DNA from 3 places in the Lysinibacillus sp. FSL K6-0075 genome. Region 2 is predicted to be linked to each of the others. Evidence: a T-box and tRNA genes for the amino acid it is inferred to sense, from the RefSeq annotation. Region 2 holds a T-box; the other regions hold tRNA genes.
What was found. The T-box of region 2 lies ahead of MHB65_RS16810 (valine--tRNA ligase). A T-box ahead of a tRNA ligase gene usually reads a tRNA of that ligase, here a tRNA-Val.
Positions count from the first base shown of each region.

Region 1: it encodes a tRNA-Val, which carries the amino acid that the T-box ahead of MHB65_RS16810 (valine--tRNA ligase) is inferred to sense. The anticodon was not compared.
Region 3: it encodes a tRNA-Val, which carries the amino acid that the T-box ahead of MHB65_RS16810 (valine--tRNA ligase) is inferred to sense. The anticodon was not compared.

Region 1 covers NZ_CP151947.1:118,391-126,079, forward strand. Annotated here, with positions in the region: rRNA gene MHB65_RS00560 (23S ribosomal RNA) at 1-2,296, shown strand, start outside; rRNA gene rrf (5S ribosomal RNA) at 2,412-2,527, shown strand; tRNA gene MHB65_RS00570 (tRNA-Val) at 2,538-2,613, shown strand; tRNA gene MHB65_RS00575 (tRNA-Thr) at 2,617-2,692, shown strand; tRNA gene MHB65_RS00580 (tRNA-Lys) at 2,700-2,775, shown strand; tRNA gene MHB65_RS00585 (tRNA-Leu) at 2,794-2,878, shown strand; tRNA gene MHB65_RS00590 (tRNA-Gly) at 2,914-2,988, shown strand; tRNA gene MHB65_RS00595 (tRNA-Leu) at 2,994-3,082, shown strand; tRNA gene MHB65_RS00600 (tRNA-Arg) at 3,090-3,166, shown strand; tRNA gene MHB65_RS00605 (tRNA-Pro) at 3,176-3,252, shown strand; tRNA gene MHB65_RS00610 (tRNA-Ala) at 3,268-3,343, shown strand; rRNA gene MHB65_RS00615 (16S ribosomal RNA) at 3,487-5,038, shown strand; tRNA gene MHB65_RS00620 (tRNA-Ile) at 5,133-5,209, shown strand; tRNA gene MHB65_RS00625 (tRNA-Ala) at 5,222-5,297, shown strand; rRNA gene MHB65_RS00630 (23S ribosomal RNA) at 5,388-7,689, shown strand, end outside.
Region 2 covers NZ_CP151947.1:3,425,336-3,433,024, forward strand. Annotated here, with positions in the region: gene MHB65_RS16800 (folylpolyglutamate synthase/dihydrofolate synthase family protein) at 1-641, opposite strand, end outside; gene MHB65_RS16805 (hypothetical protein) at 776-1,174, opposite strand; gene MHB65_RS16810 (valine--tRNA ligase) at 1,442-4,087, opposite strand; T-box leader at 4,169-4,427, opposite strand; gene MHB65_RS16815 (hypothetical protein) at 4,530-4,724, shown strand; gene MHB65_RS16820 (valyl-tRNA synthetase) at 4,701-5,375, opposite strand; gene MHB65_RS16825 (SRPBCC family protein) at 5,547-5,993, opposite strand; gene tnpA (IS200/IS605 family transposase) at 6,327-6,800, opposite strand; gene hemL (glutamate-1-semialdehyde 2,1-aminomutase) at 6,975-7,689, opposite strand, start outside.
Region 3 covers NZ_CP151947.1:4,791,845-4,799,533, forward strand. Annotated here, with positions in the region: gene glmM (phosphoglucosamine mutase) at 4-1,356, opposite strand; gene MHB65_RS24085 (CdaR family protein) at 1,581-2,657, opposite strand; gene cdaA (diadenylate cyclase CdaA) at 2,650-3,486, opposite strand; gene MHB65_RS24095 (anti-sigma factor) at 3,636-4,262, opposite strand; gene sigW (RNA polymerase sigma factor SigW) at 4,276-4,839, opposite strand; gene rocF (arginase) at 4,973-5,878, opposite strand; tRNA gene MHB65_RS24110 (tRNA-Lys) at 6,064-6,136, opposite strand; tRNA gene MHB65_RS24115 (tRNA-Gln) at 6,150-6,224, opposite strand; tRNA gene MHB65_RS24120 (tRNA-Tyr) at 6,239-6,322, opposite strand; tRNA gene MHB65_RS24125 (tRNA-Val) at 6,341-6,416, opposite strand; tRNA gene MHB65_RS24130 (tRNA-Glu) at 6,472-6,546, opposite strand; tRNA gene MHB65_RS24135 (tRNA-Asn) at 6,660-6,736, opposite strand; gene MHB65_RS24140 (acyl--CoA ligase) at 7,008-7,689, shown strand, end outside.

The DNA.
Region 1 (7,689 bases), 1.7 Mb from region 2:
ACGATTACGTGCGAGGTTAAGCTTTAGAAGGCGGAGCCGCAGCGAAAGCGAGTCTGAATAGGGCGAAATAGTACGTGGTCGTAGACCCGAAACCAGGTGATCTACCCATGTCCAGGGTGAAGGTGAGGTAACACTTACTGGAGGCCCGAACCCACGCACGTTGAAAAGTGCGGGGATGAGGTGTGGGTAGCGGAGAAATTCCAATCGAACTTGGAGATAGCTGGTTCTCTCCGAAATAGCTTTAGGGCTAGCCTCGTGATGAGAATACTGGAGGTAGAGCACTGTTTGGACTAGGGGGCCATCCCGGTTTACCGAATTCAGACAAACTCCGAATGCCAGATATTTATACACGGGAGTCAGACTGCGAGTGATAAGATCCGTAGTCAAAAGGGAAACAGCCCAGACCACCAGCTAAGGTCCCAAAGTAATCGTTAAGTGGAAAAGGATGTGGCGTTGCACAGACAACCAGGATGTTGGCTTAGAAGCAGCCATCATTTAAAGAGTGCGTAATAGCTCACTGGTCGAGTGACGCTGCGCCGAAAATGTATCGGGGCTAAACGATTCACCGAAGCTGTGGATTGACATCTACGATGTCAGTGGTAGGAGAGCGTTCTAAGTGCGTTGAAGTCAGACCGGAAGGACTGGTGGAGCGCTTAGAAGTGAGAATGCCGGTATGAGTAGCGAAAGACGGGTGAGAATCCCGTCCACCGTATGACTAAGGTTTCCTGAGGAAGGCTCGTCCGCTCAGGGTTAGTCGGGACCTAAGCCGAGGCCGATAGGCGTAGGCGATGGACAACAGGTTGATATTCCTGTACCACCTCCTCACCGTTTGAGAAATGGGGGGACGCAGTAGGATAGGGTAAGCGCGCTGTTGGATATGCGCGTCCAAGCAGTAAGGCGTGTGTGTAGGCAAATCCGCACACTGTAACGTTGAGCTGTGATGGCGAGTCCGTATGGACGAAGTTCCTGATTTCACACTGCCAAGAAAAGCCTCTATCGAGGTGAGAGGTGCCCGTACCGCAAACCGACACAGGTAGTCGAGGAGAGAATCCTAAGGTGTGCGAGAGAACTCTCGTTAAGGAACTCGGCAAAATGACCCCGTAACTTCGGGAGAAGGGGTGCTCTTGAGCGTGCAAGCGCATGAGAGCCGCAGTGAATAGGCCCAGGCGACTGTTTAGCAAAAACACAGGTCTCTGCAAAACCGTAAGGTGACGTATAGGGGCTGACGCCTGCCCGGTGCTGGAAGGTTAAGAGGAGTGGTTAGCGCAAGCGAAGCTGCGAATTGAAGCCCCAGTAAACGGCGGCCGTAACTATAACGGTCCTAAGGTAGCGAAATTCCTTGTCGGGTAAGTTCCGACCCGCACGAAAGGCGTAACGATCTGGGCACTGTCTCAACGAGAGACTCGGTGAAATTATAGTACCTGTGAAGATGCAGGTTACCCGCGACAGGACGGAAAGACCCCGTGGAGCTTTACTGTAGCCTGATATTGAATTTTGGTACAACTTGTACAGGATAGGTAGGAGCCAGAGATCTCGGAGCGCCAGCTTCGAAGGAGGCGTCGGTGGGATACTACCCTGGTTGTATTGAAATTCTAACCCATGCCCCTTAGCGGGGCAGGAGACAGTGTCAGGCGGACAGTTTGACTGGGGCGGTCGCCTCCTAAAAGGTAACGGAGGCGCCCAAAGGTTCCCTCAGAATGGTTGGAAATCATTCGTAGAGTGTAAAGGCACAAGGGAGCTTGACTGCGAGACCTACAAGTCGAGCAGGGTCGAAAGACGGGCTTAGTGATCCGGTGGTTCCGCATGGAAGGGCCATCGCTCAACGGATAAAAGCTACCCCGGGGATAACAGGCTTATCTCCCCCAAGAGTCCACATCGACGGGGAGGTTTGGCACCTCGATGTCGGCTCATCGCATCCTGGGGCTGTAGTCGGTCCCAAGGGTTGGGCTGTTCGCCCATTAAAGCGGTACGCGAGCTGGGTTCAGAACGTCGTGAGACAGTTCGGTCCCTATCCGTCGTGGGCGTAGGAAATTTGAGAGGAGCTGTCCTTAGTACGAGAGGACCGGGATGGACACACCGCTGGTGTACCAGTTGTCTTGCCAAAGGCATCGCTGGGTAGCTATGTGTGGACGGGATAAGTGCTGAAAGCATCTAAGCATGAAGCCCCCCTCAAGATGAGATTTCCCATTACGCAAGTAAGTAAGATCCCTCAAAGACGATGAGGTAGATAGGTTCGAGGTGGAAGTGTGGTGACACATGGAGCTGACGAATACTAATCGATCGAGGACTTAACCAAAAAAGTTTGAAACATTCAATGCATCGTTTATCCAGTTTTGAAAGAACAAGAAAGTTTTGAAAAAAGCTTGCATTTATAATGAAATATGTTATAATAAATCTTGTCTTTTAAAAAGTCTAGTGATGATGGCAAAGAGGTCACACCCGTTCCCATACCGAACACGGAAGTTAAGCTCTTTAGCGCCGATGGTAGTTGGGGGCTTCCCCCTGTGAGAGTAGGACGTCGCTAGGCATATTACCCAGGAGGATTAGCTCAGCTGGGAGAGCATCTGCCTTACAAGCAGAGGGTCGGCGGTTCGAGCCCGTCATCCTCCACCATATGCCGGTTTAGCTCAGCAGGTAGAGCAACTGACTTGTAATCAGTAGGTCGTGGGTTCGATTCCTATAGCCGGCACCATTTTTTCGAGCCATTAGCTCAGTTGGTAGAGCATCTGACTTTTAATCAGAGGGTCGAAGGTTCGAGTCCTTCATGGCTCACCATTTTTGAAATAATAATAAGCGGGTGTGGCGGAATTGGCAGACGCACTAGACTTAGGATCTAGCGCCGCAAGGCGTGGGGGTTCGACTCCCTTCACCCGCACCATTATTTTCATTGCCAGATAAAAAACTTATGCACATGCGGAAGTAGTTCAGTGGTAGAACACCACCTTGCCAAGGTGGGGGTCGCGAGTTCGAACCTCGTCTTCCGCTCCAAATGTGCCGGGGTGGCGGAACTGGCAGACGCACAGGACTTAAAATCCTGCGGTAGGTGACTACCGTACCGGTTCGATTCCGGTCCTCGGCACCATTTTAATGCGCCCGTAGCTCAATTGGATAGAGCGTCTGACTACGGATCAGAAGGTTATGGGTTCGACTCCTGTCGGGCGCGCCAAAAGAACAACGGGAAGTAGCTCAGCTTGGTAGAGCACTTGGTTTGGGACCAAGGGGTCGCAGGTTCGAATCCTGTCTTCCCGACCATTTCCTATAAATTATGGGGCCTTAGCTCAGCTGGGAGAGCGCCTGCCTTGCACGCAGGAGGTCAGCGGTTCGATCCCGCTAGGCTCCACCAAGTCAATTTATGAACCTTGAAAACTGAACAAGCAAAACGTAATCAATAAAGTTTTAAGTAGCTAGCTTCGGCGAGTGAACGAAACAAAAATTTTGGACATCAAAATTGATGCCAGCAAAACAATTTGAGCTAATCAAATTTCTTTTATGGAGAGTTTGATCCTGGCTCAGGACGAACGCTGGCGGCGTGCCTAATACATGCAAGTCGAGCGAACAGAGAAGGAGCTTGCTCCTTCGACGTTAGCGGCGGACGGGTGAGTAACACGTGGGCAACCTACCCTATAGTTTGGGATAACTCCGGGAAACCGGGGCTAATACCGAATAATTTGTTTCACCTCATGGTGAAACACTGAAAGACGGTTTCGGCTGTCGCTATAGGATGGGCCCGCGGCGCATTAGCTAGTTGGTGAGGTAACGGCTCACCAAGGCGACGATGCGTAGCCGACCTGAGAGGGTGATCGGCCACACTGGGACTGAGACACGGCCCAGACTCCTACGGGAGGCAGCAGTAGGGAATCTTCCACAATGGGCGAAAGCCTGATGGAGCAACGCCGCGTGAGTGAAGAAGGATTTCGGTTCGTAAAACTCTGTTGTAAGGGAAGAACAAGTACAGTAGTAACTGGCTGTACCTTGACGGTACCTTATTAGAAAGCCACGGCTAACTACGTGCCAGCAGCCGCGGTAATACGTAGGTGGCAAGCGTTGTCCGGAATTATTGGGCGTAAAGCGCGCGCAGGTGGTTTCTTAAGTCTGATGTGAAAGCCCACGGCTCAACCGTGGAGGGTCATTGGAAACTGGGAGACTTGAGTGCAGAAGAGGATAGTGGAATTCCAAGTGTAGCGGTGAAATGCGTAGAGATTTGGAGGAACACCAGTGGCGAAGGCGACTATCTGGTCTGTAACTGACACTGAGGCGCGAAAGCGTGGGGAGCAAACAGGATTAGATACCCTGGTAGTCCACGCCGTAAACGATGAGTGCTAAGTGTTAGGGGGTTTCCGCCCCTTAGTGCTGCAGCTAACGCATTAAGCACTCCGCCTGGGGAGTACGGTCGCAAGACTGAAACTCAAAGGAATTGACGGGGGCCCGCACAAGCGGTGGAGCATGTGGTTTAATTCGAAGCAACGCGAAGAACCTTACCAGGTCTTGACATCCCGTTGACCACTGTAGAGATATAGTTTCCCCTTCGGGGGCAACGGTGACAGGTGGTGCATGGTTGTCGTCAGCTCGTGTCGTGAGATGTTGGGTTAAGTCCCGCAACGAGCGCAACCCTTGATCTTAGTTGCCATCATTTAGTTGGGCACTCTAAGGTGACTGCCGGTGACAAACCGGAGGAAGGTGGGGATGACGTCAAATCATCATGCCCCTTATGACCTGGGCTACACACGTGCTACAATGGACGATACAAACGGTTGCCAACTCGCGAGAGGGAGCTAATCCGATAAAGTCGTTCTCAGTTCGGATTGTAGGCTGCAACTCGCCTACATGAAGCCGGAATCGCTAGTAATCGCGGATCAGCATGCCGCGGTGAATACGTTCCCGGGCCTTGTACACACCGCCCGTCACACCACGAGAGTTTGTAACACCCGAAGTCGGTGAGGTAACCTTTTGGAGCCAGCCGCCGAAGGTGGGATAGATGATTGGGGTGAAGTCGTAACAAGGTAGCCGTATCGGAAGGTGCGGCTGGATCACCTCCTTTCTAAGGATTATTTCGGAATACAAACCTTGGGTTTGTAAGATTACGTTTTGCGTTCAGTTTTGAAGGTTTATGAAATATAATAAAACTTCTAAGAGGGCCTATAGCTCAGCTGGTTAGAGCGCACGCCTGATAAGCGTGAGGTCGATGGTTCGAGTCCATTTAGGCCCACCATATATACCTCTTGGGGCCTTAGCTCAGCTGGGAGAGCGCCTGCCTTGCACGCAGGAGGTCAGCGGTTCGATCCCGCTAGGCTCCACCATTTTTTTGTTCTTTGAAAACTGGATAAAACGACATTGAAATTGTAACAAACACATTTATTTTTTAAGTTTTTTTATAGGCTTAATAACTTGGTTAAGTTATTAAGGGCGCACGGCGAATGCCTTGGCACTAGGAGCCGAAGAAGGACGGCACTAACACCGATATGCTTCGGGGAGCTGTAAGTGAGCTTTGATCCGGAGATTTCCGAATGGGGGAACCCACTACGTTTAATCGCGTAGTATCTTGACGTGAATACATAGCGTCTTGAAGGCAGACCCAGGGAACTGAAACATCTAAGTACCTGGAGGAAGAGAAAGAAAAATCGATTCCCTGAGTAGCGGCGAGCGAAACGGGAAGAGCCCAAACCAAGAGGCTTGCCTCTTGGGGTTGTAGGACACTCAATACGGAGTTACAAAAGAGCGAGTTAGATGAAGCGACTTGGAAAGGTCCGCCAGAGCAGGTAAAAGCCCTGTAGTCGAAAGTTCGTTCCCTCCTGAGTGGATCCTGAGTACGGCGGAACACGTGAAATTCCGTCGGAATCCGGGAGGACCATCTCCCAAGGCTAAATACTACCTAGTGACCGATAGTGAACCAGTACCGTGAGGGAAAGGTGAAAAGCACCCCGGAAGGGGAGTGAAAGAGATCCTGAAACCGTGTGCCTACAAGTAGTTAGAGCCCGTTAATGGGTGATAGCGTGCCTTTTGTAGAATGAACCGGCGAGTTACGATTACGTGCGAGGTTAAGCTTTAGAAGGCGGAGCCGCAGCGAAAGCGAGTCTGAATAGGGCGAAATAGTACGTGGTCGTAGACCCGAAACCAGGTGATCTACCCATGTCCAGGGTGAAGGTGAGGTAACACTTACTGGAGGCCCGAACCCACGCACGTTGAAAAGTGCGGGGATGAGGTGTGGGTAGCGGAGAAATTCCAATCGAACTTGGAGATAGCTGGTTCTCTCCGAAATAGCTTTAGGGCTAGCCTCGTGATGAGAATACTGGAGGTAGAGCACTGTTTGGACTAGGGGGCCATCCCGGTTTACCGAATTCAGACAAACTCCGAATGCCAGATATTTATACACGGGAGTCAGACTGCGAGTGATAAGATCCGTAGTCAAAAGGGAAACAGCCCAGACCACCAGCTAAGGTCCCAAAGTAATCGTTAAGTGGAAAAGGATGTGGCGTTGCACAGACAACCAGGATGTTGGCTTAGAAGCAGCCATCATTTAAAGAGTGCGTAATAGCTCACTGGTCGAGTGACGCTGCGCCGAAAATGTATCGGGGCTAAACGATTCACCGAAGCTGTGGATTGACATCTACGATGTCAGTGGTAGGAGAGCGTTCTAAGTGCGTTGAAGTCAGACCGGAAGGACTGGTGGAGCGCTTAGAAGTGAGAATGCCGGTATGAGTAGCGAAAGACGGGTGAGAATCCCGTCCACCGTATGACTAAGGTTTCCTGAGGAAGGCTCGTCCGCTCAGGGTTAGTCGGGACCTAAGCCGAGGCCGATAGGCGTAGGCGATGGACAACAGGTTGATATTCCTGTACCACCTCCTCACCGTTTGAGAAATGGGGGGACGCAGTAGGATAGGGTAAGCGCGCTGTTGGATATGCGCGTCCAAGCAGTAAGGCGTGTGTGTAGGCAAATCCGCACACTGTAACGTTGAGCTGTGATGGCGAGTCCGTATGGACGAAGTTCCTGATTTCACACTGCCAAGAAAAGCCTCTATCGAGGTGAGAGGTGCCCGTACCGCAAACCGACACAGGTAGTCGAGGAGAGAATCCTAAGGTGTGCGAGAGAACTCTCGTTAAGGAACTCGGCAAAATGACCCCGTAACTTCGGGAGAAGGGGTGCTCTTGAGCGTGCAAGCGCATGAGAGCCGCAGTGAATAGGCCCAGGCGACTGTTTAGCAAAAACACAGGTCTCTGCAAAACCGTAAGGTGACGTATAGGGGCTGACGCCTGCCCGGTGCTGGAAGGTTAAGAGGAGTGGTTAGCGCAAGCGAAGCTGCGAATTGAAGCCCCAGTAAACGGCGGCCGTAACTATAACGGTCCTAAGGTAGCGAAATTCCTTGTCGGGTAAGTTCCGACCCGCACGAAAGGCGTAACGATCTGGGCACTGTCTCAACGAGAGACTCGGTGAAATTATAGTACCTGTGAAGATGCAGGTTACCCGCGACAGGACGGAAAGACCCCGTGGAGCTTTACTGTAGCCTGATATTGAATTTTGGTACAACTTGTACAGGATAGGTAGGAGCCAGAGATCTCGGAGCGCCAGCTTCGAAGGAGGCGTCGGTGGGATACTACCCTGGTTGTATTGAAATTCTAACCCATGCCCCTTAGCGGGGCAGGAGACAGTGTCAGGCGGACAGTTTGACTGGGGCGGTCGCCTCCTAAAAGGTA
Region 2 (7,689 bases):
GATGCATGTCGTTCCTCTGCAGTGGCTTTAATGACAGCCAATGCTTCCTCATTGTTAACGCCTACAACAACCGGGATGCCTTCTTTGATGATGCCAGCTTTTTCAGCGGCAACCTTTGCGAAGGTATCACCTAAAAAGGCTGTATGCTCTAGCGAAATCGTTGTAATAATAGCTACAATCGGCGTTACGACATTTGTCGCATCCAAACGTCCTCCAAGCCCTGTCTCAATAAGCGCTATATCTACTCCTTCATGTGCAAAATATTGAAACATAATCAGTGTAACTACCTCAAAAAAGCTTGGAAAATCGCCATTGTAGTGCTCTTCTATAATTTTTGCAAGTTTATTGAAGTAGTAAAGAAATTGCTCATCCGAGATTTGGTGGCCGTTAATGGTCATCCGTTCATTGACTCGCTCTAAATGTGGGGACGTAAATGCCCCTACAGTGTAACCTGCATGTTGTAGCATTTCTCTTAATGCGTTCACCGTAGAGCCTTTACCATTTGAGCCTGCTACATGGATTACTCGTAGTTTGTTGTGAGGTTCATCTAAATGTCCTAATACTTCACGCATAAGGACAAGTGGCGCACGTTTATGATCAACTGCTTTTAATGTAAAAATAAATTTTGTACATTCGTTCATTGTGTTAAACAAAATAAACACTCCCTCTTACTGCAATATCTTTATTTTAGTACAAGTAACGTTTAATAACATAGCAAAATGACAAAATACAAAAAACACGCAGCTAGCGACTGCGTGTTCGTACTAATATTAGATTAGTGTACCTTGTGAGCACCTAATAAAGCACCCATATTGTTTAAAATAGTTTTTGCATCACTATTTAATAACGGATGAACATCTGGACGTTGCACTAATTCAAAAGCGTTTTTTAACGTTCTTTTTAACATAGATATATCAAAGTCTGAGCAATACTCATTTATTTTTTGGATCGTTAATAAATCGGTCCTTGATAATTTAGCGCTATCCTGTTGAGGATTACTATTTGCTAATATGTGCTTAATAAGGACGCGACCACTTGTATTTAATAAACGATAATACTTTGCTTCTGATAATTTCAAGAGATTCGTTTCGATCAATACTCTCGCGCTTACAAAGTCTAATTCATCACATGCTTTGTTGACTTTTGTAATAATAGTTGCAATATTTCCTGACATTCTCAACACCTCCATTGACTCTTATTTTCTTTCATTAAAAAGACTGTCTATTTAAAAAAATATCCATTCACACAATCTTAGCTTTGGTTTTTCACGGCTAAATAATATGAAATTAGGTTTTGTTTCCTACTAGTGTAGTGCCAATTATCATCTATTAGACTAATTTATTTTAAATAATACTATATATTTTTTCCTAAAACAATGCATATCTTTAGATCCATAAAAAAAAAGCAATGGATGACTTTTTCGCCATCCATTGCTTTATCTTTACATATTTTTCAATTCATCTAAACGTTTTAAAACAACCGCATGCTTGCTTTCGTAATCTGCTAATTTTTCACGTTCTGCATTGACTAACGCTTCCGGTGCTTTCGATACGAACTTCTCATTCGATAGCTTACCTGTAACAAGCTTCACTTCTTTTGCCCATTTTTCTAATTCTTTTTCAAGGCGAGCAATTTCTTCCTCTAGATTGATCAGTCCAACAAGAGGTAGGAAAACCTGTGCTCCTGTAACAACAGCCGTCATCGATTGACCTGGAGCCTCTAAACCTTCACCAATTGTTAAAGTGTCAGGATTACAGAATTTTTCTAAATATGCTTGATTCTCTTCGAGTACAGCTGCTGTTGCCGCATCTTTCGCTGAAATAAACAACGGTACTTTTTTGCTCATTGGCGTATTTACTTCCGCACGAATATTACGTACTGAACGTATAATATCCATTAGGAGCTTCATATTATCTGCTTCATCTGCAAAATGAAGATCTGTGCGTACTGTTGGCCATGCTGCCACTGTAATAGATTCACCCTCGTGTGGTAAGTGCTGCCAGATTTCTTCTGTAATGAAAGGCATAAATGGATGTAATAGACGCATTGTTTGATCTAGTACGTAAGCTAAAATAGAACGAGTTGTCTTTTTAGCTGCTTCATCCTCTCCGTAAAGTGGTAATTTTGCCATTTCAATATACCAAGAACAGAAATCATCCCAAATGAAATTGTACAATTCACGACCCACTTCACCGAATTCATAACGCTCTGCAAGAGAAGTTACTCGTTCAATTGTTTCATTTAAGCGTGTTAAAATCCATTTGTCAGCAACTGATTTTTCACCAGTTAAGTCGATCTCATCATATGTCATACCATCCATATTCATAAGCGCAAAACGTGATGCATTCCAAATCTTATTGGAGAAGTTCCATACTGCTTCTACTTTTTCAGTTGTATAGCGTAAATCTTGACCAGGTGATGAACCAGTAGCTAAGAAGTAGCGTAATGAATCTGCACCGTATTGTTCAATAACATCCATTGGATCAACACCATTGCCAAGTGATTTACTCATTTTACGTCCTTCACCGTCACGTACTAAACCATGAATGAGTACATCTTTAAATGGACGTTGCTCTGTAAACTCAAGGCCTTGGAAAATCATGCGAGATACCCAGAAGAAAATAATATCATAACCTGTTACTAAAGTACTGGTTGGATAGTAACGTTTAAATTCTTCATTTGCTTCATCCGGCCAGCCCATTGTAGAAAATGGCCATAGTGCTGAAGAGAACCATGTATCTAGTACATCTTCATCTTGCGTCCAGTTTTCTGCATCAGCTGGCGCTTCTTTACCTACGTATATTTCGCCTGTTTCATTATGGTACCAAGCTGGGATTTGATGGCCCCACCATAATTGACGAGAAATACACCAATCACGAATATTCTCCATCCAGCGAGAATATGTGTTTTCAAAACGAGCAGGAACAAAGTTTACTTTCCCTTCTTCATCCTTTTGTAGCTCTAGGGAAGCGTCAGCAAGTGGTTGCATTTTAACGAACCATTGTGCTGAAAGGTATGGCTCAACAACAGCACCAGAACGTTCAGAGTGTCCTACTGAATGCATATGCTCTTCAATACGAATTAACACGCCTGCTTCTTGTAAATCAGCAACGATTTGCTTGCGGCATTCAAAGCGATCCATTCCTTTATATTTACCAGCAAGATCATTCATTGTGCCGTCTTCATTCATTACTAGAATACGCTCTAGATTATGACGATTACCAACTTCAAAGTCGTTCGGATCATGGGCTGGTGTCATTTTTACAACCCCAGTACCAAATTCCATATCAACATAGTCATCAGCAACAATCGGGATTTCGCGACCTACAATCGGTAAAATAACGGTTTTACCAATTAAATGCTGGTAACGCTCATCGTTCGGGTGAACAGCTACCCCAGAGTCACCAAGCATTGTTTCGGGACGTGTAGTAGCAACTTCTACATAGCCTGAGCCATCAGCTAATGGATATTTCATATGATAGAAGGCACCTTGCACATCCTGATAAATTACTTCAATATCAGACAATGCTGTTTTCGCCGCTGGGTCCCAGTTGATGATACGCTCACCACGGTAAATTAAACCTTTTTCATATAACTGAACAAAAACTGTTTTTACCGCATCTGAAAGGCCTTTATCTAGTGTGAAACGTTCACGCGTATAGTCTAATCCAAGACCAAGCTTTGCCCATTGATCACGAATATGTCCAGCATATTCTTCTTTCCATTCCCATGTTTTTTCAAGGAATTTTTCACGTCCTAAATCATAACGTGTAATATTATCCTCACGCAGCTTTGCTTCTACTTTTGCCTGTGTTGCAATACCCGCATGATCCATACCAGGCAACCAAAGGGCATCATAACCTTGCATGCGTTTCATACGAATGAGGATATCTTGTAATGTTGTATCCCAAGCATGACCAAGGTGTAATTTACCTGTTACGTTTGGTGGTGGAATAACGATTGAATAGGGTTTTTTCCCACTTTCAGGCTGTGCCTCGAAAAACTTCCCTTGTAACCACCATTCATAGCGACCAGCTTCAATGGACTGTGGGTCATATTTAGTTGGCATTGAAATGTTTTCTGTCATATTGACTCCTCCTATTGTTTGAAAACTGTTGGTAAAGAAATGCTGTTCATTTTTTTACCCAATAAAAAAACTCCTCTCGTCTAAAAGGACGAAGGAGTTTTAGTTCGCGGTACCACCTTTAATTCCAGCAGTGGTTAAGATAAATGTTAAATGACACATTTTCTCAGCCTTCCCTACTGGCTCTCAATTCGGTAACGGTGTTTAACCGGCTTTAACTACTATTAGTTCACTAAAGCTGCTCAAGGGCTACCTTCAATTCAGTACAAATAGAAACTTCTCAGCTACCGTTTCCTCTCTGAAAATGTAGACAAAATTTACTCTTCCCTATCATAGCATCTGTATTTGATTTTCCTTATTGTACCGCAGGATCGTGTCATTTTTCAAGTGATTTAGTCATCTTTTAGTAAGAGGAAAGTAAATAGAAAAGGAAGTGACAATTCAAATGCGTCGACGCAAGTATAACCCTTGGCTTTTACCACCTTGGCTACGGCAAGTTCGTTTTTATTGCAGAACCATTATCGTGCCGATTTGTGCTTTTCAGTTTATCCGTGTCATTATTGTGCCAACATCAGGTGATTTAGTCTTCTTATTACTCCTGCTACTTCTCTGCTATTTACTTTTGAAAGACATCATTTGAAACACGAACTTTAAGCGGTGTATATTCTTCTGTTAGATCCCAAATCATAGAAGGCACTTCATGCCAAGTACTGGATTCACGTACAACAATATGGCTTGAGGATTCTCTCAATACAGCTTTTTGGTCAACTGTTGTAGAGTTCTCTTGGCGTGAAGCTGCTGCTACTGCGGCAGGTTGTTTCACTTGAACACTTTCTTCGATTACTGCCATTGTTTCCTCTTGTTCGAAAGCATGGGTTGATAAGTGTGGATTGTCTAACATATTTCTTTCAACAACAGGTTCATATTCATTGAAAGCACTTGTGACTGTCCACTCAAGCTGACACATCTGATTTGCCAGACTAGGGCGAATATCCTTGACCATTAAATCTTTGACATCCGATTCTTTTGGTAAATCAACATGTAAAGGTACGGCATACTCAAAATAACCAGTATCTCCTTGGATATCAAGGGCATCAATTGTAATTAAATCTTCATTATCTGTAAATGCTTGCATATCTTGAAAATCAAAGCGAACGTGTGCGGTGATATGATAGATGCCCATAAGTCGAAGTGAATCCTCTAACTGCATTGCCTGCCACTGAGGCTTAATTTGTACAGCTGCTATTTCTGTTGGGCAGCCGTATCCAGGAAAACAAAATGTTTCGCGCATATTCCAAGTTTTGTGTTCGATAATAATCCCTCCCTCTGCATCATATGACGCTTGGAAGGATAGTATGCTAGGGTGTTTCAAGTTGAACAGAGTTAAAAATAGATACTACTAGAAAAATGGCATGCTAGAAGTAGTATTCTAGCATGCCACTTTCATGGATGTTCGTCTTAATTAAACATTTACTAATTTAATTTTATTAGCTACACGATCTGTTAGCATTTTCGTTGCCTTTGGTACGATCGGTTTAAAAATCGGATTTAAAACAGGGCCAGCTAACCCACCAGCAACGACTTCTAAGAATCCTGTCATTTTTGTATTTTCAGCATCGATGCTTTCTGCAAGGAAATAACCATTTCCTGTGAAATTATCAGAAAGACCCTTTAATTCGAATGTAACTTTTGAAGGTGCCAACCATTCTAAGATTGTAATTTCTACTTCTACTGTTTTTTTCAATACGCCAACATTGCCTTTAAAAGTCCAAGTGGAGTGTTTGTCATCAATCATTTCGTGTGCATTATAACCTGGGACAAGCTTTGCCCATTTTTCCATATCACTAACGAAATCCCATACATGTTCAATCCTTACGGGTACTTCGACCGTGTGTGTGCCTGTTGCCATATCAATTCACTACTTTCTTTTATGAATAGCTATATTATAAACGAAATCGCCCACAATTTGGCTATGCTGAAAGATGTAATTTTGACAAAAGCAGGTCCTTCATCCAGTATAGAAGATCTTGTTTACTAGTAAATATATGCTATTCCCCCTTTTTGTCCATACATTTCTCTAGCACTATAATGCTTTCTGCTTTATCCATCAAATCAGAACCACCAGTATAACTGGTGGTTTGCTCTGCGCGTGAAACGCTGGGGTACTGGCCCATGTCTAAAGACATTCTGAATGGTCCGTCAACCGCACTCCGTTTTCACACAAACCGCTAAAGCGGCTTACTTATTTTTTCTTTCTCTTGATTTCTTCTCCTGTGAATGGGTCAATGAATTCTTTCATCGTCATTTGATCTTGCAGGATATCTTCTTGTAATTGATTTTTTATATACTCCTGTATCTTTTTCTTATTTCGGCCGACTGTATCCACATAGTATCCTCGACACCAGAATTGACGATTACCGTATTTATACTTTAAATTTGCATGTCGGTCGAAAATCATTAGACTACTCTTCCCTTTTAAATAACCCATGAACGCAGATACACTCAATTTCGGAGGAATACTTACCAACATATGAATATGGTCAGGACAGGCTGTTGCCTCTATGATTTCTACATCTTTTCTTTCACATAATTGGCGCAATATTCTTCCAACATCTGCTTTAATTTGACCATAAATAATCTGCCTTCTATACTTTGGCGCAAAGACGATATGATACTTACAATTCCACGTTGTATGTGCTAAACTTTTATTATCCATTTATGGTGGCTCCTTTCGTACGAAGTCGGTTGACTAGACCTGACTTTATTGTACGTTTGGAGTTTTTTTATTGTCCATAGCTAAAAGCTTTCCGGAACCCCCTGCATAGCAGGGGGTTTTCAAAGCACACAAAAAGAGCATGCTAGAAATCATTCTAGCATGCTCTATCAAATTTTATTGCGCTAATTGTGCAAATACTTTATCGAATGCAGCCACCGTTTTCGCAATATGCTCTTCCGTATGAGCTGTTGAGATGAATAATCCTTCGAATTGAGAAGGCGGTAAGAAAATACCTTCTTCTGCCATCAAACGGAAGTATTCAGCGAACAATTGTAAATCAGACGTTTTAGCAGAAGCAAAATCAATGACATCTTCATTTGTAAAGAAGAAGCCAATCATAGAACCTGCACGATTAACAGTGTGTGGGATATTATATTTGGATGCTGCTTCACGGAAACCAGCTTCTAGCTGATCACCTAATTTTTTAAAGTAGTCATATGTGCCATAATCTAAACGTGATAACGTTTCGTAACCAGCTGTCATCGCTAATGGATTCCCAGATAATGTACCTGCTTGATAAATTGGTCCAGCTGGTGCAACTTGCTCCATAATTTCTTTTTTCCCCGCGAACGCACCTACAGGAAGACCGCCACCAATCACTTTTCCTAAAGTCGTCATATCAGGTGTTACCCCAAAATACCCTTGTGCACAGCCATAATCTACGCGGAAACCTGTCATCACTTCGTCAAAGATTAATAATGCACCATGCTCTGCAGTAAGCGTACGTAATCCTTCAAGGAAACCTGGCTGTGGTGGTACAACACCCATATTTCCTGCAACTGGCTCCACAATGACTGCTGCTAGCTCTGCACCAAACTTGTCGAAAATC
Region 3 (7,689 bases), 1.4 Mb from region 2:
TTGTTATTCTGTTAAGCCCATTTCTGCACGTACAACATCCGCAATACGCTCGACAAAACGCTCACAATCTGTTTCTGTTGCCGCTTCGACCATGACACGTACCAATGGCTCTGTACCTGAAGGACGTACTAAAACGCGACCATTTCCAGCCATTTCAGCTTCCACCTCTGAAATAACTGCAGCGACTTTCGCATTATCAGTTACAGCATGCTTATCTGTTACACGCACATTGACAAGACGCTGAGGGTAGATTTTCATTTCAGCTGCAAGTTCTGAAAGCTTTTTACCCGTCGCTTTCATAATGTTGACAAGCTGAATGCCTGTCAGTAAGCCATCACCTGTTGTATTAAAATCTAGGAAGACGATATGCCCTGATTGCTCGCCACCTAAATTGTATTCATTGGCACGCATTTCTTCCACAACATAACGATCACCTACAGCTGTTTGTACACTTTGCATCCCGTTGTCAGCCACAGCTTTATAAAAGCCCATATTACTCATTACTGTTGAAACAATCGTTTGCTTCTTCAATCGTCCTACAGCATTTAAATGCTTACCAATGATAAACATAATTTGGTCACCATCAACAATTTTCCCGCTTTCATCTACAGCAATTAAACGGTCACCATCGCCATCAAATGCTAAACCAACATCTGCATCTTTTTCGGTAACAAATTTAGCTAGTCCTTCTGGATGTGTTGAGCCTACACCAGCATTAATATTTAAGCCTGTTGGAGAAGCGCCCATTGTAGAAATGTCAGCTTCTAAATCAGCAAATAAATGTGTAGCTAATGATGAAGTTGCACCATGTGCACAATCAAGCGCTACATGAATACCATCAAATTCTTCATCCACTGTTTGCTTTAAGTATTGAATATATTTTTGACCACCTTCGAAATAGTCACTTACAGATCCTAAATCTGCTCCTATCGGACGTGGTAATGTGTCCTCTTGCGCATCAATTAACTCTTCAATTTCCGCTTCCTGGGCATCTGTTAGCTTAAAGCCATCAGGACCGAAAAATTTAATACCATTATCAGCAACTGGGTTATGTGAAGCTGAAATCATGACGCCTGCATCTGCGCTCATAATTCGAGTAAGATATGCCACACCTGGTGTTGAAATAATACCAAGACGCATTACCTCTACCCCAATTGATAAAAGTCCAGCCACAAGTGCACCTTCAAGCATCTCACCTGAAATACGTGTGTCACGACCAATTAAAACCTTTGGACGTTCAGTTGCATCCTTTGTTAAAACATAGCCACCTATACGTCCAAGTTTAAATGCAAATTCTGGTGTTAATTCACTATTCGCGACGCCACGGACGCCATCTGTTCCAAAATATTTACCCATTCTACTTATTCTCTCCTTCAATGCAAGACCGTGCCTAATGAGTTTCTATCAAGCATTAGACACTTGTCCGCTTACTTTTGGAAAAGTCTGCTTTTGTTCATTCATTGGTAATTATTAATATTCCACTCTGTCAGTTTGTTTGATGAATCCTGAATTACTACTCAAGACAAACCTGGATTGGATTTTTGATTTAGAATCAAAATAAAATTATAGTCACATATTGTTTAAGAATCAATATCTTCCGATTCTTCGGTTGATGTATTTTTATCAGTTGTAGTGCTCTCATCTGTCACATCAGGTTCTTCAGTAGGAGGTGGCGTTTCCTCTGTAGAAGCTGGTGTTTTCTGTTGTTCTTCTTGCTCAACCTTTGTAATATCTGCATTCACTTTTATTTTCTTGTCAGATATTTTTGTCACACCATCTGGTAATTTTACATCAAATTCATAAGTTTTGGACTCAGTAATTTTTGACAGGTCCACTGTTATTGGAATAGCCGTTAAACTGTCAATAATTGATTTTCTACCATACACTTTAATCATTTTCGGTGTAAATGTTAATGAATTGATAATAATGTCTTCCGCCGCTTGCCCTGTTTCCTTGAGGACAACTGGGATCTCTCGACTGTACTCCCCTATATCTACTTGAACCTTCACAGTTGCAGGGTCAATAGTCACATCTAACTTATTTAAATCTCGATCTAATACTTTTACCGCTGCTTCCTGCGAGAATGATTGCTTCAAGCCTTGCTCCCCTGTAACAGTTGCTTTTACATAGCTAATGCTTTCAATAGCACTTTTTGCACCCGTTACATAAACAGTTGGTGGATTGGCTGTCATATCTTTTAATATATAACCTTCTTCGATTAGACGATTGTTCATTTCAGGGTCCACTCGGAACTCCTGCGTGACCTTTTCCTCAATATTTACATGGACGGTTGCAGGGTCTAATGTAACCTTTAACTTGTTTGAAATATTTTCGTATTGCAGTTTGACATCATGCTCTCCTAGCAATAAATTGCTTAAGTCGGCAAATATAGAAAAATCCTTAGCCCCTTTAGCTTTTAAAACCAATGCCATCGGACCTTCTATCGTTACATCTACGGTTTCAGGTAAACCCGTCACAATAAGATTCTCATTATCATAATAAACATCTACTGGAACATCGCGAATGACATCCGTTTGTTCATTTGAGGTAGCTTTATTTAACGGTGATAACTCGGTACGAACTGAGAAAAAAAGCAAAAATGCCAAAAATAGCGCGATGATTCTTAATACCCAAGGGCTATCCATCATTTTATCCATTCTTTTTCCCCCTCCAAGTCAACTTAGAGGATGCATTTGATTCTTGTGCTGATCCGAACCACATTTTTCGTAATAATGTTTCGAACTCCTCTAGAGAAAGATTTCGATGGAGATTACCATTTAATGTTATGCTAATTGCACCTGTTTCTTCTGATACAACAATGGTAATAGCATCTGTGACTTCACTTAAGCCAAGAGCAGCACGGTGGCGTGTCCCTAACTCTTTTGAAATAAATGGGCTTTCAGATAAAGGTAAATAACAAGCTGCTGCCGTCACTTTATCTTTTTGCATAATAACCGCCCCATCATGTAGCGGCGTATTTGGTATAAAAATATTTATCAGTAATTCTGATGAAATTTCAGCATTTAGCCCTATACCCGTTTCAATATATTCATTAAGACCTGTTTCTTTTTCAATGGAAATTAACGCACCTATTCGACGTTTGGCCATATAACTAACAGATTTCTTCATAGCCTCAATAAGCCTTGTTTGTTCCTCTTCTTCTTGACTAGATGAGCGTTGGAATAGCTTCCCTCGCCCAATTTGTTCCAAACCACGTCTGATTTCCGGTTGAAAAATGATAATAATCGCTAGGAAACCAAACTCAATAACTTGTTGAAGCATCCAGCCAAGTGTTTGTAACCCTAAAAGGTCTGTTGCAATTCGCGCAATAATAATGACGAATATTCCCTTAAGTAATTGGACAGCCTTCGTACCTTTAATGAGGGTTAAGACTTTATAAACAACGTACCAAACGAGCAGTACATCAATGAAGTTAATAACAATATTCACAGGCGTTAAATCCGTGAAATGTTCGATAATTTGCACGTGGCATCCCCCACTTTTCATTACGAATCCATACACATTCAAGTATATCACATTCTTAACAAATGTAACTTTTTTCAAATAAAAAGTCTACTCAGAAGAGTAGACCTTTCAGCCTCTCACGTGCACTATTTTTTAGGACGTATAGAGTGTTATTTAGTTTCTTCTTTTTCCTCAAATGTCATGGCTGTCTTTACAGAATTTTTAATCGTATACCATAACCATTCAAATACTTCGTCAATTTCTTCAATTCTCCCTGAAACTACCGCTGAAGATGCCATATATTGCCCGTTAATCACTGTGACGTTGCCATCAACTTCACCTTCAACAATCAAATCGCCATTTTTCACAACAATATCACCTTTCACCACTTCTCCTTCAGGGACAATCACTGTTTGACCATCAACAACTAAATTAGGTTGCTTGGTCACTGAGAAATGCTGGTCATCCATGAAGCTACCCAATAATGTAGCACTCATAAATAAGCAAAATACTGCTGCTGCCACAAAGAACGGATGCCGGCGAATCCATTTTTGTATACCTACTCGACTTTTTGGTTTTGGTAAACGAGCCATCACTGCTGCTTCAAAATCCGGAGGCGCTGTAATATGGGAAGCACTCTTCACAAAGGCGATTGTTTCACTCAATTCTTGCATCAACTGTTTACAATCATTACATGTATGCAAGTGTTGTTTCAACTCTTGCTCATGCTCACGACTAATGTCACCGTCTAAATAATCATGCATATAGTCTATCATATGCTCTGGACAAGTATTCATGACGCTCCCCCTCCTACAGATTGTTTAATTGCTTACGTAATGCCTCACGTCCGCGGTGAATCCTCGTTTTCACCGTTCCAAGCGGCATATCTAAAATCTCGCTAATCTCTTGTAACGATAACTCTTCTATATATTTCAATACTATAACCGAACGGTATTTATCCGGCAATCGTCCAATTTCATATTGAATGCGATCTTGCAGCTCCATTTGTTCTAACTGCTCCTCTGGTAGCTGGTCGTCTGCTGCGATTTGCGAATACATATCAAGACCTTCTGTACCAGCTACTTCTGCATCTAAATAATAATCCGGTTTCTTTTTTCGAATACGGTCAATGCAGAGGTTTGTCGCTATGCGATAAAGCCACGTCGAAAACTTTCTTTTCTGATCAAATGTATGCAAGTTCATATAAGCACGTACAAAAGCTTCTTGAGCAATGTCTTCAGACTCTTGTTTGTTGCCTAACATTCGATAGCATACTTGGTACAGTTTGTGCTGATAGAGACTCACAATATCGGCAAATGCGTTTTGATCGCCTTTAAGCACTTGTTTTATTCTCTTATTTACTAACGCATCCATTGTGTTAACTTCTCCACCTTTACAACTGTCTTATACTATACGACGCACCGATAAGAAAAGTTTCGTTTTATTTCAATTATAGCAAAAGATTTTTATGCAATGTGGCAACAGGCAATTTTTTGTCAAATTTTCTTTAAACTAGTGTTTCCCCAAATAAAGATCCCATTAATGCAACAGCTACATTTGCTGTCGTATTCTTTTCATCTAAAATAGGATTTACTTCTACAAATTCTGCTGAAGTTACCATCCCTGATTCTTGTAACATTTCCATTGCTAAATGGCTTTCTCGGTACGTAATCCCTCCTGGAACTGGTGTACCAACTCCTGGCGTATAAAGTGGATCTAGTCCGTCTAGATCAAGTGATAAGTGTAAGCCATCAACATTTCGTTCCTTTAAATAAGTAAGTGCATCTTCCATCACACGTGTCATGCCAAGTCGGTCAATCTCATGCATTGTATATACTTTAATTCCTTGTTGACGAATCAATTCACGCTCTCCAGGGTCTACTGAACGAGCTCCAATAATAATAACGTTTTCTGGCTTAATTTTTGGCGCAAAGTTGCGAATTTGGACTAAACGCTCATGTCCTAGCCCAATACTAACTGCTAACGGCATTCCATGTATATTGCCTGAAGGTGTTGTTTCAGGTGTATTTAAATCTGCATGAGCGTCATACCAGATAACACCAAGGTTTTTGTAATGCTCACCTAATCCAGCTAATGTTCCAATAGCAATACTATGATCTCCCCCAAATACGAGTGGGAACTTTTTCTGTTCTACTACTTCATGCACACTATTTGCTAAAGCAGTGCTAACGTCTACAACTTCCTCTAAATTAAGTAACTTTTCATCAACTGCTGCGTCTGCAAGCTTTTGACTAACACGAATATCCCCTTGATCTTGTACCTCGTGTCCGATAGCTTCTAAACGTTCAACAACACCTGCATAGCGAATAGCACTTGGTCCCATATCTACGCCACGGCGTGTTTGTCCATAATCTGTTGGTACTCCAATAATAGAAATATTAAGTTTATTCATGTTTTTATACCCCCTAAAAGTTATAAGACTATTGTAAAGCCTACATACCACTTGGCTCAACTCGACAGAAAGTTGCATATTTATTCAATTGTAAATAGCATAAAAAAATCTCCTACTGTTTTCAGTAAGAGATTAGTTATCTGTAGTTAATATAACACTTTTGAATAATTTTTATTCTAAAAAAGTGAGCCATGAAGGACTCGAACCTTCGACCCTCTGATTAAAAGTCAGATGCTCTACCAACTGAGCTAATGGCTCATAAAAGAAAAAATGGCTGGGGTACTAGGATTCGAACCTAGGCATGACGGAATCAAAATCCGTTGCCTTACCGCTTGGCTATACCCCAATCATTTATAAAACTGGTGGAGGGGGACGGATTCGAACCGCCGAACCCTAAGGAGCGGATTTACAGTCCGCCGCGTTTAGCCACTTCGCTACCCCTCCGAAATAACACAATAAGAATGGTGGAGGATGACGGGCTCGAACCGCCGACCCTCTGCTTGTAAGGCAGATGCTCTCCCAGCTGAGCTAATCCTCCATAGAGACAGGTGTTATATCACAGTTTATTTTCTTTATAAAGCCTATGTTTTAAATGGTGACCCCTACGGGATTCGAACCCGTGTTACCGCCGTGAAAGGGCGGTGTCTTAACCACTTGACCAAGGGGCCATTATTATGTCTTAAACAAGACAAGAATTATAATAACATTTTTAATTCATAATTGCAATACTTTTTTCATAAATTATTTTATGTATTATAGTACTTAAAATAGGGCAAAAAAATGGCTCCGAAGGCAGGACTCGAACCTGCGACAACCTGATTAACAGTCAGGTGCTACTACCAACTGAGCTACTTCGGAACAATGCTATTCACTTTGGTTTTAGACAACCTCTTAAGTACATTTATTATTATAGCAAGCATTATAAATAATGCAAGTCATTTTGTGATAATTTTTATATTTTTTTGTCGAAGTTTGCCTATATATCCATCTGAGAGCATAAATAGTTCTCTATTAAATCTAATATTTCTCTTTAACGTATTAAATATTGTTGCTGTATATTATTGTAATTGTTAAAATAAAAATAGTTTTAAGAATTTTCTATCAAATTTCCCAGGGGAGGAATGTTCAGATGGTATCAAACGATTTAATTGCACCTGAATTTTATAACATCACAGAGGAATTAGAAAAATTTTCGCAAGATAGTGATCGCCAAGCAATACGCTGGTTAAATACACAACAAGAGAGACGTACAGTGTCTTATGTGGAGCTCATTCAAAAAATGAATCAATACGCAAATGCTTTTACGGAGAAGGGGCTTCAAAAAGGCGATCGTGTATTAGTTATTATTCCTCGACTACCGGAAGCCTATTTCGTTTTTCTAGGCTGTTTAAAGGCTGGCATTGTACCTATCTCATGTTCAGAGATGCTGCGTGCAAGTGATTTAGAATATCGGATGGAGCATTCTTCTGCTAGTGCAGTGATTGCATATGAGGCATTTACTAGCGAAGTTGACCAAATTACTTCTTCTGTAGACACATTAAAAAATAAACTAGTCATCGGTGCTGCAAAAGGAGATTGGACTTCTCTAGATGACTTGGCAAGCTCGCAGCCAGCTACATTTACAGCTGTAGCTACTAAACGCGATGATATGGCATTCCTTTCCTATACCTCTGGTACAACTGGTAAACCTAAAGGTGTTGTTCATTCACATGGTTGGGGGTATGCACATATTAGAACAGCGGCTTCAAAATGGCTTTGTGTACGTGAAGGCGATCTAGTGTGGGCAACAGCTGCTCCTGGTTGGCAAAAAT